DNA from 3 places in the Photorhabdus antumapuensis genome. Region 1 is predicted to be linked to each of the others. Evidence: riboswitches for the same ligand, from Rfam matches in the RefSeq annotation. Region 1 holds a riboswitch; each other region holds the start of a gene.

Region 1 (4,403 bases):
GCTATCCCGCTCAATATGATCAAACTTTATATGCCAGTGTTGAACAAGCATTCGAGATGGGCGCTGTTGCCGTTGGAGCAACAATTTACTTTGGTTCTATTGAATCACGGCGTCAAATTGAGGAAATTTCAGCCGCCTTTAAACGGGCGCATGAATTGGGCATGGTAACGGTATTGTGGGCCTACCTACGTAATTCCGCCTTCAAAAAAGAGGGGGTAGATTATCACTCCAGTGCAGACCTAACAGGCCAGGCTAACCATTTGGCAGCCACTATCGGTGCCGATATCGTTAAACAAAAAATGGCCGAAAATAACGGCGGCTATACGGCGATTGGCTTTGGTCATACCGATAAACGTGTTTACACTAATTTAACTACCGATCATCCTATCGATCTGGTCCGTTATCAGATAGCTAACTGCTACATGGGTCGCGCCGGTATGATTAACTCAGGTGGTGCATCCGGTAATAATGATTTGAGTGACTCCGTTCGTACCGCTGTCATTAATAAACGCGCTGGCGGTATGGGGCTAATCCTCGGCCGTAAGGCGTTCAAAAAATCCATGAAAGAAGGCATTGAACTGATTAATGCAGTTCAAGATGTCTATCTGGATAAGCAAGTCACTATAGCCTAAATCAAGCTTATCGCCGGTGATAATGAATATACCCTTCATCTTTCAAGCTGCTGCTTTGTTGGCGGCTTTCACTCACCCCAGTCACATAGTTATCTATGCTCCTGGGGATTCGTTCACTTGCCGCCGCGCTGCAACTCGAAATCTATTAGGTATAGATCGTAAGTCGCTACCAAAGCTGAGTTATACTGCCCTCACAGCATAAACACCTTACTCTTCTTGTTCATTATCACTTTCTCACCAAATCCCGAAAACGCCAATCATACTCTCACCACCACTGATGAAAATGGTGCACAGGCCCAATTCCTTTTCCTACATCTAACGAGTCCGCTTGTTCTAACGCCGTCTGGAGGTATGATTTGGCAACAGGCAATGTTGTCTGCCAATTCGAATAACGCGGACGTAAAGCGGCCAGTGCAGCGGAGAGCGTACACCCTGTACCATGTGTATGACGAGTATTAATTCTGGGCGCAGTAAAACGCCATTCTCCCTCAACAGTAAATAGCCAATCAGGGCTTTCATGTTCTGTAAGGTGCCCGCCTTTCAGTAAAACGGCTTCGCATCCTAGCGATAATAATTCACGCCCTTGTTTTTGCATCTCCGTTTCGGTTTTTGCTACAGGGCATTTCAATATCGCTGCGGCTTCCGGCAAATTTGGGGTAATCAACGAAGTCTTCGGTAATAATCGTTCAACAACCTCGGAAACCGCTTCCGACGCCAGCAACGGATCGCCACTTTTCGCAATCATTACCGTATCCAATACAACATAAGGAACGGAATAACGACTTATTGCGTCGGCAACAACGGCAACGTTGGCTGCATTAGATAACATGCCTATCTTAGCGCTATCAATTCTGATATCTGACAACACAGATTCAAGCTGTGCCGCAACAAAAGTAGGATCGATATCATAAATAGATTGCACACCACAGGTATTTTGCGCAACAAGCGCCGTCATTACTGTTGTGCCATAAGCACCAAGTGCAGAGAAAGTTTTTAGGTCGGCTTGAATGCCAGCACCACCACTAGGATCAGTACCAGCAATTGTCAGTGAATTGATTCTTATCATAGGTACTCCTTCCAACCAGCAAAAGAAAAGCAAGTATCAGGAAAAAGACACCTCGACTTCCCTACGCTGGCATTATCCAGATCAGGTATTACGGGTCCATCTCAGCTCAGCGAAGAGCGCCCCGAGTCAAAACAAAAACACCCTATCAGATAACTAACAGGGTGATATTGGTATATACCCGTTATCTTTCAAGTTGCCTCTTTGTTGGCTGCTCTCACTCACCCCGGTCACATAGTTATCTATGCTCCCGGGGATTCGCTCCCTTGCCGTCGCGATGCATCTTGAAATCCATTGGGTATATCATTGTTGCCAATAAAAAAATCAAACAGACAACAAATTTACTTCGTCAATCCAAAATGATTGACAAAAAGAAGTTATGCTGCAGTAACGTTTGCCGCAGAAGGACCTTTCTGACCGTCCTGAATTTCAAACTCAACTTTTTGACCTTCGGCCAGAGTTTTAAAACCCTCGCTCTGAATAGCACTGAAATGTACAAACACATCTTTGCTACCATCAGCCGGAGTAATAAAACCAAAACCTTTAGATTCGTTGAACCACTTTACAGTACCAGTGATTTTTGCCATTTTAAGAATTTCCTTTGGATCACTTAATTCTAATTCGCCGTTCGGCGCAACATAAAAACTAGAGCAAGTTGCTGCTATTAACAGAACCCTATAACAGAACCATACCTCGTTTACCCGAACGATTTATCACATATTCTTAATATGATGGCAAGCCATTTTTTATCAGCTATGGAGCTAACGCACATATTTAAAATTCTTAACAACAATTATTGTTTAACATAGCTGCAAAAATTTGAAAACCCAAGGTTATCCTAATTAGCTTACAGTTTATCCACTCAACAAAACCCCAGATAACATAAATAACTCTAATTTATTTTGACTATCTTATTATTGGATTTTTTATATCGATAGTATGTCCATAGAGACCAATCTCTACAGTTTGTAGTGAAAAAAATCAACACACTTCCAATATTAGTCAACTAAAATATCAGTATTAAATATACCCAGTTAATACCTATCACATCTTAATATTAATTTTTTGTTTAACTTTTATTGAAAATAGCAAGAGTAGAATTCCTGAATTTAGATGTTTGTCATATTTTACGTGATACAGAGGATCTTCCCAATTTATGTCGTCGGGAAATTGGAGCAATAAATAATGAAGTTTGATTTAACCGCAGCCTGTACCCTATCAGCTACTCTTTTAGTCTCATCTGGGACAGTGTTTGCAACAACGGCAGATATTACTAACAAATCATTAACAACCACTGAATCCCACACACTGATCAGTTATGGCAACAATTCAGGCAGTTTATGGGAAAAATTCAGCAATAATGTCGCTCTCACTTGGGATGAACCCAACAATGAACTTTATCTGCCGGTAATTACTTGGCATAACAGACATACCTACGATAAGGAGAAAACCGATAAATATAATGAGCGCCCCTGGGGTTTCGGCTATGGTAAATATCGTTACGACGAAGACAATGATTGGCATTCCCTTTATGCAATGGCTTTTATGGATTCTCATAACCGTTTGGAACCCATCGTTGGTTATGGATTTCAGAAGATGTGGATACCCGGTGATTTAGATGGTTTCCGAATGGGAATTGGTTTCACTCTGAGCGTTACAGCTCGTCATGATTATTATTATGTCCCTATTCCACTCCCATTACCGTTATTCTCCATAGAATATGATCGGTTATCGCTTCAAGGAACGTACATTCCCGGCACATATAACAACGGTAATGTACTCTTCGCTTGGTTACGTTGGCAGTGGTAACCGGATAAAAAATACCAGGCTGCGTAACATCAGCCTGGTATTTTTATAGTGATAATCCAGGTATATGTTATCCCTGCTCCTCTGTTTTCATTTTATCACGGCGGGAATGGGACATTAAAAACCCAATCCATAACACCCCCACCCAGAATGGCATCAGGATGACTGAAATACGGATGCTATCCATCATCAAAATAATGACAAGTATAAAGGCAAGGAAAACCAGACACAGATAATTACCGAATGGATACCAAAATGCCTTAAATGATGGCTCTATCCCCTGTTTAACTTTTTCTGCCCGGAATTTTAAATGCGCCATACAGATCATGACCCAATTAATCACCAACGTTGTTACCACCAACGCCATTAATAACTCAAATGCTTTACCCGGCATCACATAATTGATCAATACGCCAATGGACGTTGCCAAAGCAGATATAACAATAGCTCTGATAGGAACACCACTCTCATTAACTCTTTTCAACATCCCAGGAGCATTGCCTTGTTTTGCTAAACCGTACAGCATTCGACTGTTGCAATACACACCGCTGTTATAAACGGATAATGCAGCAGTCAGGACAACAATATTCAGAACGTTAGCCACCCAGAAACTATCCAGGTTGTGAAAAATCATAACAAATGGGCTTTCACCTTCAACGACATTGCCCCATGGATAAAGCGACAACAACACGGTCAGAGAACCGATATAGAAAATCAATATTCTGTATACCACCTGATTGGTAGCCTTAGGAATACTAATACGTGGATTTTCCGCTTCTGCTGCGGTAATACCCACCAGTTCCAACCCACCAAAAGAGAACATGATTACAGCCATTGCCATAATAAGGCTGGAGATCCCATTAGGCATAAAGCCGCCATGCTGCCAAAGGTTAGTAATACTG
Region 2 (4,403 bases), on a different contig from region 1:
CCCATTGCGCAACAGAGCCCTGTTCAACACAGGAGAACAGATCTTGTTTCAACTGGGGATCATTCAAAAGGTAAGAATAGAGATTAAAAATCGCGGCACTCTCTTTTTGAGAACCCGCAGTAAAACGTTTACTAAGACGACGACATTCTGCGGTCGCATCTTCAAGTGCCTGAATCAAACGAGAACGTTCTGCTGCATGATCGAGGGTTGAGGCTTCAAAAATTTGGTCAAGTGAGGGTTGGGAACAATCTTGCCATCCCTGAGCCATCACGATGCCATTGGAAATTGTCAGCGCTTTAATTCTGGTCTGCCGGTACTGACCAAACAAACCCTTAGTCTGAGCTTGAGCAAGGATCACTGCCAGTTGCGTCGCAAGCGTCACCATAAAGGACTCTTCAGTTTCATTGAACAGGCGTTGTTCCTGCTGCTGAACGACTAAAACACCTTGCAACTGGCGGCGATAGACCAGTGGAACACCCAAAAAAGCGCGGAAGCTATCCTCTTTAACTTGAGGCAAATATTTGAAACTTGGATGGCTGCGGACATCCGCCAGATTAATCAGTTCAGACAATTGACCAACTTGCCCAACAACTCCCTCACCAAAAGCCAAACTGATAGTCCTTCCTCGGGGTTTCCTCAATCCTCGGGTTGCCATCAGGTAATAACACCGCCGTTGATGATCAGCAAGATAGATAGAACAGACATCCGTGTTCATTGCCAGACAGGTCTCGTTCACCAATAGCTCAAGCGCTTCGGCCAGATTGGTTGCCATAGCAACTTTTTCAACAATTTCCCGTAAGCGCATGAGCATGGAACTCACCTAACTTCTTTTTCGACGATAAGAATACGAAGAACGTGGCAGAGATACGCTTTCCTGCATTGGCATTACAACCGAAGCAAACTCTTTCATCACGCGCCGATAAACATCACGCTTAAAAGAGACAACCTGCCGGACAGGATACCAATAGCTGACCCAACGCCAACCATCGAACTCCGGGGTATTACTGTGTTGCACATTAATATCGTCTTCATTACAGAGCAGTTGTAATAAAAACCACCGCTGTTTTTGACCAATACAGACAGGTCGTGTATCCCAACGCACCAAACGCTTGGGTAATTTGTAACGCAACCAATTACGCGTAGAAGCCAGAACGCGTACATCTTTCCGACCTAACCCTACTTCTTCATACAGTTCCCGGTACATAGCCTGTTCTGGTGATTCCCCCGGATTAATGCCCCCTTGAGGAAATTGCCAGGAATGCTGCCCATAACGCCGAGCCCACAAAACCTGGCCTTGCCGATTACAAATTACAATTCCTACATTCGGGCGGTAGCCATCATCATCGATCACCAGACTACCTCGATAAACTAAATTTGAAAGATGACTAATTGTTTCACACTACCCTCAAGTGGTAAACCTCTATCATTGGACTTTGCAGTCGCTAGCTAAATCTCTACAATAGCGCCATCTCAACGGGGTGCTGGCTGTTCAAAACAGCCTTGCTGAGAGTAAACCCGCCGAACCTGATCCGGCTAATACCGGCGTAGGGATTTGAGCTGCTAACTATTTCACAGACATTATCTTGCCGTTTAGCACTTCCTCAAATCCTTTGCCAATCCTATTAATGTAAGGAGAGCAAAGTGTTTAAAACGTTATTTTCCAAATTAATCGTACTGGCGGCCCTATCAGCCCCTACGTTGCTATTGAGTCAGGTTGTACAGGCCAAGCCGATATTAACGGTTTATACCTATGATTCTTTTGCCGCAGAATGGGGACCCGGACCCGCAATTAAAAAAGCGTTTGAAGCTGAATGTAACTGTGAACTGAAACTGGTTGCTCTGGAAGATGGTGTTTCTCTGCTCAATCGCCTAAGAATGGAAGGCAAGCGTACTGCTGCTGATATTATTCTTGGGTTGGATAACAACTTAATTCAAGCGGCTCAACAAACAGGGCTGTTCACTGAAAGTCAAGTAGATATCAGCAAGCTGGCACTGCCGGTGTCATGGCATAACCAGATATTCATTCCTTATGACTATGGCTATTTTGCCTTCATTTACAACAAAAAGACTTTACCAAACCCGCCAAAAAGCATGGATGAGCTGATCAATAGCCACAATAACTGGAAAGTGATCTATCAAGATCCTCGCACCAGCACTCCGGGGCAAGGTTTGTTATTGTGGATACAGAAAATTTATGGTGATGACGCACCGCAAGCCTGGCAAAAACTGGCAAAGAAAACACTGACTGTTACTAAAGGCTGGAGTGAAGCTTATGGCCTGTTTCTGAAAGGAGAAGGTGATCTGGTGCTGAGTTATACCTCTTCACCAGGCTACCACCTGTTATCTGAGAAGAAAGACAACTATGCGGCAGCTACTTTTAGTGAAGGTCATTACCTGCAAGTCGAAGTAGCCGCACAACTGGCCTCCAGCAAGCAACCGGAACTTGCCCAGAAATTTATGCAGTTTATGTTGACTCCAGCTTTCCAACAGGAAATTCCAACCACTAACTGGATGTATCCGGTCATTAATATCCCACTCCCAGAAGTGTATTCACAGCTTTCAATACCTGAAAAATCTCTGCAATATCCCGCAGAAGAAGTCGCAAAATACCGTAATCAATGGATTCGTGCATGGCAAAGCGCTGTCAGCCGCTGATGGCCGGATGGCTGTTACCGGGGATCATTGCCTCCGGTCTTTTACTGTTAGTCGCCTTACTGGCATTTGGTGCGCTCTGGTTTAATTCACCTGCAAGTGATTGGTATTTACTGATAGAAGATCGCTATTTGTGGCACGTGGTACGCTTCACATTCTGGCAAGCCTTTTTATCAGCACTATTTTCTGTGATCCCGGCTATTTTTCTTTCCAGGGCACTCTATCGCCGTCATTTTCCAGGCCGAACCCTCTTTCTACGCCTGTGTGCCATGACACTGGTTTTGCCCGTGCTAGTCGCCCTATTCGGCATTCTGACGGTCTATGGTCGAGTCGGCTGGTTAGCTCAGTTTTGTGAATGGGCCGGAATCAATTACCATTTCACCCCTTACGGTTTACCCGGCATTTTGCTGGCACATATTTTCTTTAATATGCCACTGGCAACACGGCTTTTACTGCAATCGCTGGAAAACATTGCGGTAGAACAACGACAATTAGCGGCGCAGCTAGGTATGAATGAATGGCAACATTTCCGTTTTGTTGAATGGCCTTATCTGCGCCGCCAGATCCTACCCACCGGCGCACTGATTTTTATGCTCTGTTTCGCCAGTTTTGCTACCGTACTGGCGTTAGGTGGCGGACCGGCCGCAACAACTGTCGAACTGGCAATCTATCAAGCGTTAAGCTATGACTACGATCTCAACCGGGCCGCGTTATTGGCGTTGATTCAGATTACCTGCTGCCTTGGCCTTGTGCTCCTTAGTCAGAAACTTAACAGTACTCTATCTGTCGGCTACAGCAACCAACAACAATGGCGTAATCCACAGGATACTTTGTTGAGAAAAATCTGCGACAGCGTGTTAATTATCGCAGCATTATTACTACTCGTACCGCCATTATTGGCGGTTATCATGGATGGGCTTAACAGCGGGTTGCTTAACGTATTGCGCCAGCCTGCATTGTGGCAAGCATTTATCACCTCAGTGGTCATTGCTTTAGGCGCGGGGTTATTATGTGTTTTATTCACTATGATGCTACTGTGGAGCAGCCGTGAGCTGTACCTGCGTTATTCTCCTCACTGGGGACAAGCAATGGAGATGAGTGGTTTATTGATCCTCTCTATGCCCGGCATTGTATTGGCAACAGGATTCTTTCTGTTGCTCAACAATACCATTGGCCTGCCCCGTTCACCCTACGGTCTAGTGATTTTAACCAACGCACTGATGGCAATCCCCTATGCACTGAAAGTTCTGGATAATCCAATGAAAGATCTGGCGGCTCGCTATAATCCACTGTGTCGCTCCCTAAATATTCAAGGTATTAACCGACTGCGCTGGATTGAACTAAAAGCACTGAAAGTTCCTCTGGCACAAGCGCTGGCCTTTGCTTGTGTCCTTTCCATTGGAGATTTTGGTGTTGTAGCACTATTTGGTAATGAAGATTTCCGTACACTGCCCTTCTATCTCTACCAGCAAATCGGGGCTTACCGTAGTCAGGATGGTGCGATCACTGCTTTGTTGCTGTTACTGTTATGTTTTATGCTGTTTAGTTTACTTGAACGCTTACCGAGACTACGTAATGCTTAAACTTGAGAATCTGACTTACCGCTACGAACATCTGGTGATGCGCTTTGACTTACAGATTCAGGTTGGAGAACGTATCGCAATCCTGGGTCCCAGTGGGGCAGGTAAAAGTACACTTCTGAACTTGATCGCCGGTTTTCAAATAGCAGAGCAAGGTTCCCTATGGCTGAA
Region 3 (4,403 bases), on a different contig from region 1:
AACCACCAATAAGAAGTACAATAGAATAATTCCATTTTTCTATTATCATAGAGAAAAGGATGAAACCAAAAGGATTTCCTAACCCAATAAAAGCAGTATGAATGGTTTGTATTTTTACTCTATGTCTTTCAGGTATAGCAATGGAACGACTGGATTCTATACTGATATTATTCAGTACAACAGATACTCCAATTAAAAAAGCCAAAAGACACCATACAATATGGCTGATGAAGAAAGATAAACCGACCAAACATAATCCTATCATGAAAAATGAGAAAATAACGGTACGTACTTTACCGTATATTTTTTCAAAATAGGATTGGAAAAATACTGAAGCACAGATTGCACCAATAGCAGCACTCGCTTCTATTATTCCGATCACAATAGCACTTGAATGTTTTACTGACTCTACAAAATATGGAATAACAAGAGAAGAAAACGGAACCAGAATCATATTCACTAACAGTGATGAAAGGGCCCAATACGGCTCAAAACGATAACGAAAGAAAAGTCTTAGGCTGTTAAGTGCAGAAGAAGGATTATCTTCCTTCTTCTGTAAGATCCCTATCCCCCGATTGTTTATTCCATATAAAATGTATACGGATAGGACAATTAACCCACATAACGTCCATGTCATATTAATTATCCCTATAACTTCATATCCTGCCATTCCTAAACCGATACCAAACACATTCAGAGACGCCTGCAACAAAAATGTCTTACGATATGCCTCATCAAGTTCATGTTTACTGACAATAAATGGGATATAAGCATTCACAACAGGAGAATAAAGAGCATCGATTAAGCCAAGTATAATACTAATGATGAAGAAAAAGTATATTGACCCATCGTAACTAATGTTATAAAGGTAATATATTGTTAAAAAAAGAAATATAAGATTGAGTGCAACGAGAATTTTTTTCTTATCAAGATGGTCAAAAAGGTGTGACAGAACAAGCCCTGAAATAGTTCTTGAAAGAAAATAAACAAAAAGAAAATACGAAGACAATATTAGATGGTTACTCTTAATAAGACTTAAAGTGACCAGAGCTACAATTATTCGTGAACTCAAAATATATAATGCTTCCGAAGATCGTATTTTCCAAAAATCATCATTTAACTTCACTGGGAATAATCCTATTCATTTCTTCACTGATGCTATCTGCGATAGCATGCCCGATTTCTGTCAATTCTGCATGATTATCTATTATCTCTTTTGTATCCAAAAATTTTTTCAACGCAATATTAAATCGTGATCTAATTTCTTCTTCATAAATACCAGAGTATATATTAGACATTTTATATAAAGTTTGACAAATTCGGTTAAGTACAAAATAGGCATGAAATATGCCGATCATGGGTCTGCCATCTTCACGAAATGGAGCTTTATAACGTTCTTCAGGATCATTCAAGACAATATAATCTTGAGCATTAATAATATTTAATGCATGATGTGCACATTCATGAACGATATGCTCAATATAGTAAGGTACACTATTTTCATCCGCACTATAAAGTAGGATCATTCCCCACATATTAAAATTGCAACCTGACCTGATATAATTTCCTTCTGTTTTTCCGGTAAGATATATTGTGTCAATAAAAGATACACATTCAAGATAGGTATTTTCATCATAATTTTTCAATAATTCCAGTGCTTCTTGTATCTTCCTTATATCCTCTTTTACTTCATGTACAAATCGGTATCCAACCCTGACTCCTTTATCATCCTGCTCCAATATTTTAAAAAGCATGTTCATATCAAATACAGGCTCGATAAAATAATCCAATGCTTTAATAGATAGCACTGGCTTTCCCGTGTAACCCTGACATTTTTCTATAGCATTCCGAATGTAATTAATACATAGTTCCTTATTACCCTTTTCGGCCGCATCGATAGCCAAATAATGAGAAGCACATAAATCCCACTTTATAAAAAATTCATCAGGAACTTTAAAATCAGACTCTGTTATTTCAATTAAATATTCAAGTGAATTACGGATCTGTAACTCGAAATCAGAACGGAATTGCAGATGTGGATAACATGTCGTAGCAATATTCATCTTCAAGCTCCATATTATTCCCCTTCGTACAAAATACGAAGGGGAATGATCATCAATTAATCATCATTTTTGTCATTGACAGCCCAGCCAGACAATGGCGACTTAATTTTAACCACTTTAGAAGAGTCAAAGTTTTTCATAACCTACTTCCTCAACAAATTATCATCGAAAGAATAACGTTTAGCTAAACAATATTTAACATAGAAAATATTTATTATTTATCCACTAAACAATCCATAAAATGAGGTAGTAATCACAAAATAATTTTGTGATTACCATCAATATCCGTTTAAAAACCCAAGCACAACAACAAGGCTGGCAACAATTAACCTGGTCACTGTAAATACTTTCAATCAGTAAGGGTTGTAGTTTTCATAATCCCTTCTATACTACTGCTTACTTTCTTGTCGGAGTGCCTAGCGTAAGCTGTTTTATTGCAGCATACACAGGCTGAGACCGTTAATTCGGGATCCGCGGAACCTGATCGGGTTAATACCTGCGAAGGGAACAAGAGTAATCAGCCGCTGTCAGCCCACCCAGTTTTCACCACGGGTCTGTCCAGACATCAATTATTACTCCCTGCGAGCTCCAGACAAGCAACTTTCCCAATAACACGGTTAGGAATTTGCTATGTCTAATAATATTGTTATCCCTGCAACTGATATTTCACCAAAACCCAGCCCGGCACGCCCACGTAAAGCTCAACGCGATGCCGCTCAGGAATTTATTAATTCTATTCAGGGAGTCGCATTCCCTAATTCTCGACGAATTTATCTCCAAGGTTCACGTGACGATATCCAAGTCCCAATGCGTGAAATTCAGTTATCGCCCACTTTAATTGGTGGAACTAAAGAAGAACCGCAATATGAGGAAAACGAAGCTATCCCTGTTTACGATACTTCCGGCGCTTATGGCGATCCTGATTCCATGCTGGATGTACATGTTGGGTTAACCAAACTACGCCAACCGTGGATCGACGAACGCCAAGATACTGAACCTGTTGCCACCCTCGGCTCCGATTTCACTCAGCAACGCCTGACGGATGCCGGTCTCGATCATTTACGTTTCAATAATCGCCCCCGTCCATTAAAAGCCCGTAGAGGCAAACTCGTTACTCAACTGCACTATGCCCGTCAAGGCATCATCACACCGGAAATGGAATTTATCGCACTGCGGGAAAATATGGGACGCGAACGTATCCACGGTGATGTGTTACGCCAGCAACATCCCGGACAAAGTTTTGGCGCTCAGTTGCCGGAAAATATCACTCCAGAATTTGTCCGCCAAGAAGTCGCTGCTGGTCGGGCAATTATTCCTGCCAATATTAATCATCCTGAATCAGAACCGATGATTATTGGTCGCAATTTTCTAGTGAAGGTTAACGCTAATATCGGTAACTCTTCCGTCACCTCTTCTATTGAGGAAGAAGTAGAAAAGTTAATCTGGTCTACCCGTTGGGGGGCAGATACGGTAATGGATCTCTCCACTGGCCGTTATATCCACGAAACCCGCGAATGGATCTTACGTAACAGCCCGGTTCCTATCGGTACAGTCCCTATTTATCAGGCACTGGAGAAAGTCAATGGCGTGGCGGAAAATCTCACCTGGGAAATATTCCGTGATACCTTGCTGGAACAAGCAGAACAAGGGGTAGATTACTTCACCATTCATGCAGGTGTATTACTACGCTATGTACCAATGACAGCCAAACGCCTTACTGGGATCGTTTCCCGCGGAGGTTCAATTATGGCGAAATGGTGTCTGTCACATCATCAAGAAAACTTCCTCTACCAACATTTCCGTGAAATTTGTGAAATCTGCGCCGCTTATGATGTTTCTCTATCATTGGGAGACGGTCTACGCCCCGGTTCTATTCAGGATGCTAACGATGAAGCGCAGTTTGCAGAACTGCACACATTAGGTGAACTGACCAAAATTGCCTGGGAATATGATGTTCAGGTGATGATCGAAGGCCCCGGACATATTCCTATGCAAATGATCCGCCGCAATATGACGGAAGAATTGGAACATTGTCACGAAGCCCCTTTCTATACCCTTGGTCCACTAACAACAGATATTGCACCCGGTTATGACCATTTCACCTCAGGTATCGGGGCGGCCATGATCGGCTGGTTTGGCTGCGCCATGCTCTGTTATGTAACGCCGAAAGAGCATCTCGGCTTGCCAAACAAAGATGATGTTAAGCAAGGGCTGATTACCTACAAAATTGCTGCTCACGCCGCCGATCTCGCCAAAGGTCACCCGGGCGCACAAATCCGCGATAATGCCATGTCCAAAGCACGTTTTGAATTCCGTTGGGAAGATCAGTTTAATCTCGCG

What was found. A riboswitch is a leader RNA that binds a small molecule or an ion and turns the genes downstream of it on or off. The one in region 1 is predicted to bind thiamine pyrophosphate.
Region 2: it holds a riboswitch for thiamine pyrophosphate, as region 1 does, so the genes downstream of both, thiB (thiamine ABC transporter substrate binding subunit) here and thiD (bifunctional hydroxymethylpyrimidine kinase/phosphomethylpyrimidine kinase) in region 1, are expected to answer to the same signal.
Region 3: it holds a riboswitch for thiamine pyrophosphate, as region 1 does, so the genes downstream of both, thiC (phosphomethylpyrimidine synthase ThiC) here and thiD (bifunctional hydroxymethylpyrimidine kinase/phosphomethylpyrimidine kinase) in region 1, are expected to answer to the same signal.

What each region holds. Positions count from the first base shown of each region.
Region 1 is NZ_JAHZMK010000010.1:22,098-26,500, reverse strand. It holds gene fbaB (class I fructose-bisphosphate aldolase) at 1-632, shown strand, start outside; gene thiD (bifunctional hydroxymethylpyrimidine kinase/phosphomethylpyrimidine kinase) at 898-1,698, opposite strand; TPP riboswitch at 1,740-1,832, opposite strand; gene cspE (transcription antiterminator/RNA stability regulator CspE) at 2,073-2,282, opposite strand; gene pagP (lipid IV(A) palmitoyltransferase PagP) at 2,881-3,504, shown strand; gene KZ793_RS02230 (amino acid permease) at 3,572-4,403, opposite strand, start outside.
Region 2 is NZ_JAHZMK010000032.1:110,814-115,216, forward strand. It holds gene ptsP (phosphoenolpyruvate--protein phosphotransferase) at 1-811, opposite strand, end outside; gene rppH (RNA pyrophosphohydrolase) at 821-1,351, opposite strand; TPP riboswitch at 1,465-1,569, shown strand; gene thiB (thiamine ABC transporter substrate binding subunit) at 1,642-2,655, shown strand; gene thiP (thiamine/thiamine pyrophosphate ABC transporter permease ThiP) at 2,631-4,235, shown strand; gene thiQ (thiamine ABC transporter ATP-binding protein ThiQ) at 4,228-4,403, shown strand, end outside.
Region 3 is NZ_JAHZMK010000055.1:24,765-29,167, reverse strand. It holds gene KZ793_RS19990 (MFS transporter) at 1-1,126, opposite strand, end outside; gene KZ793_RS19985 (aKG-HExxH-type peptide beta-hydroxylase) at 1,113-2,063, opposite strand; TPP riboswitch at 2,462-2,587, shown strand; gene thiC (phosphomethylpyrimidine synthase ThiC) at 2,694-4,403, shown strand, end outside.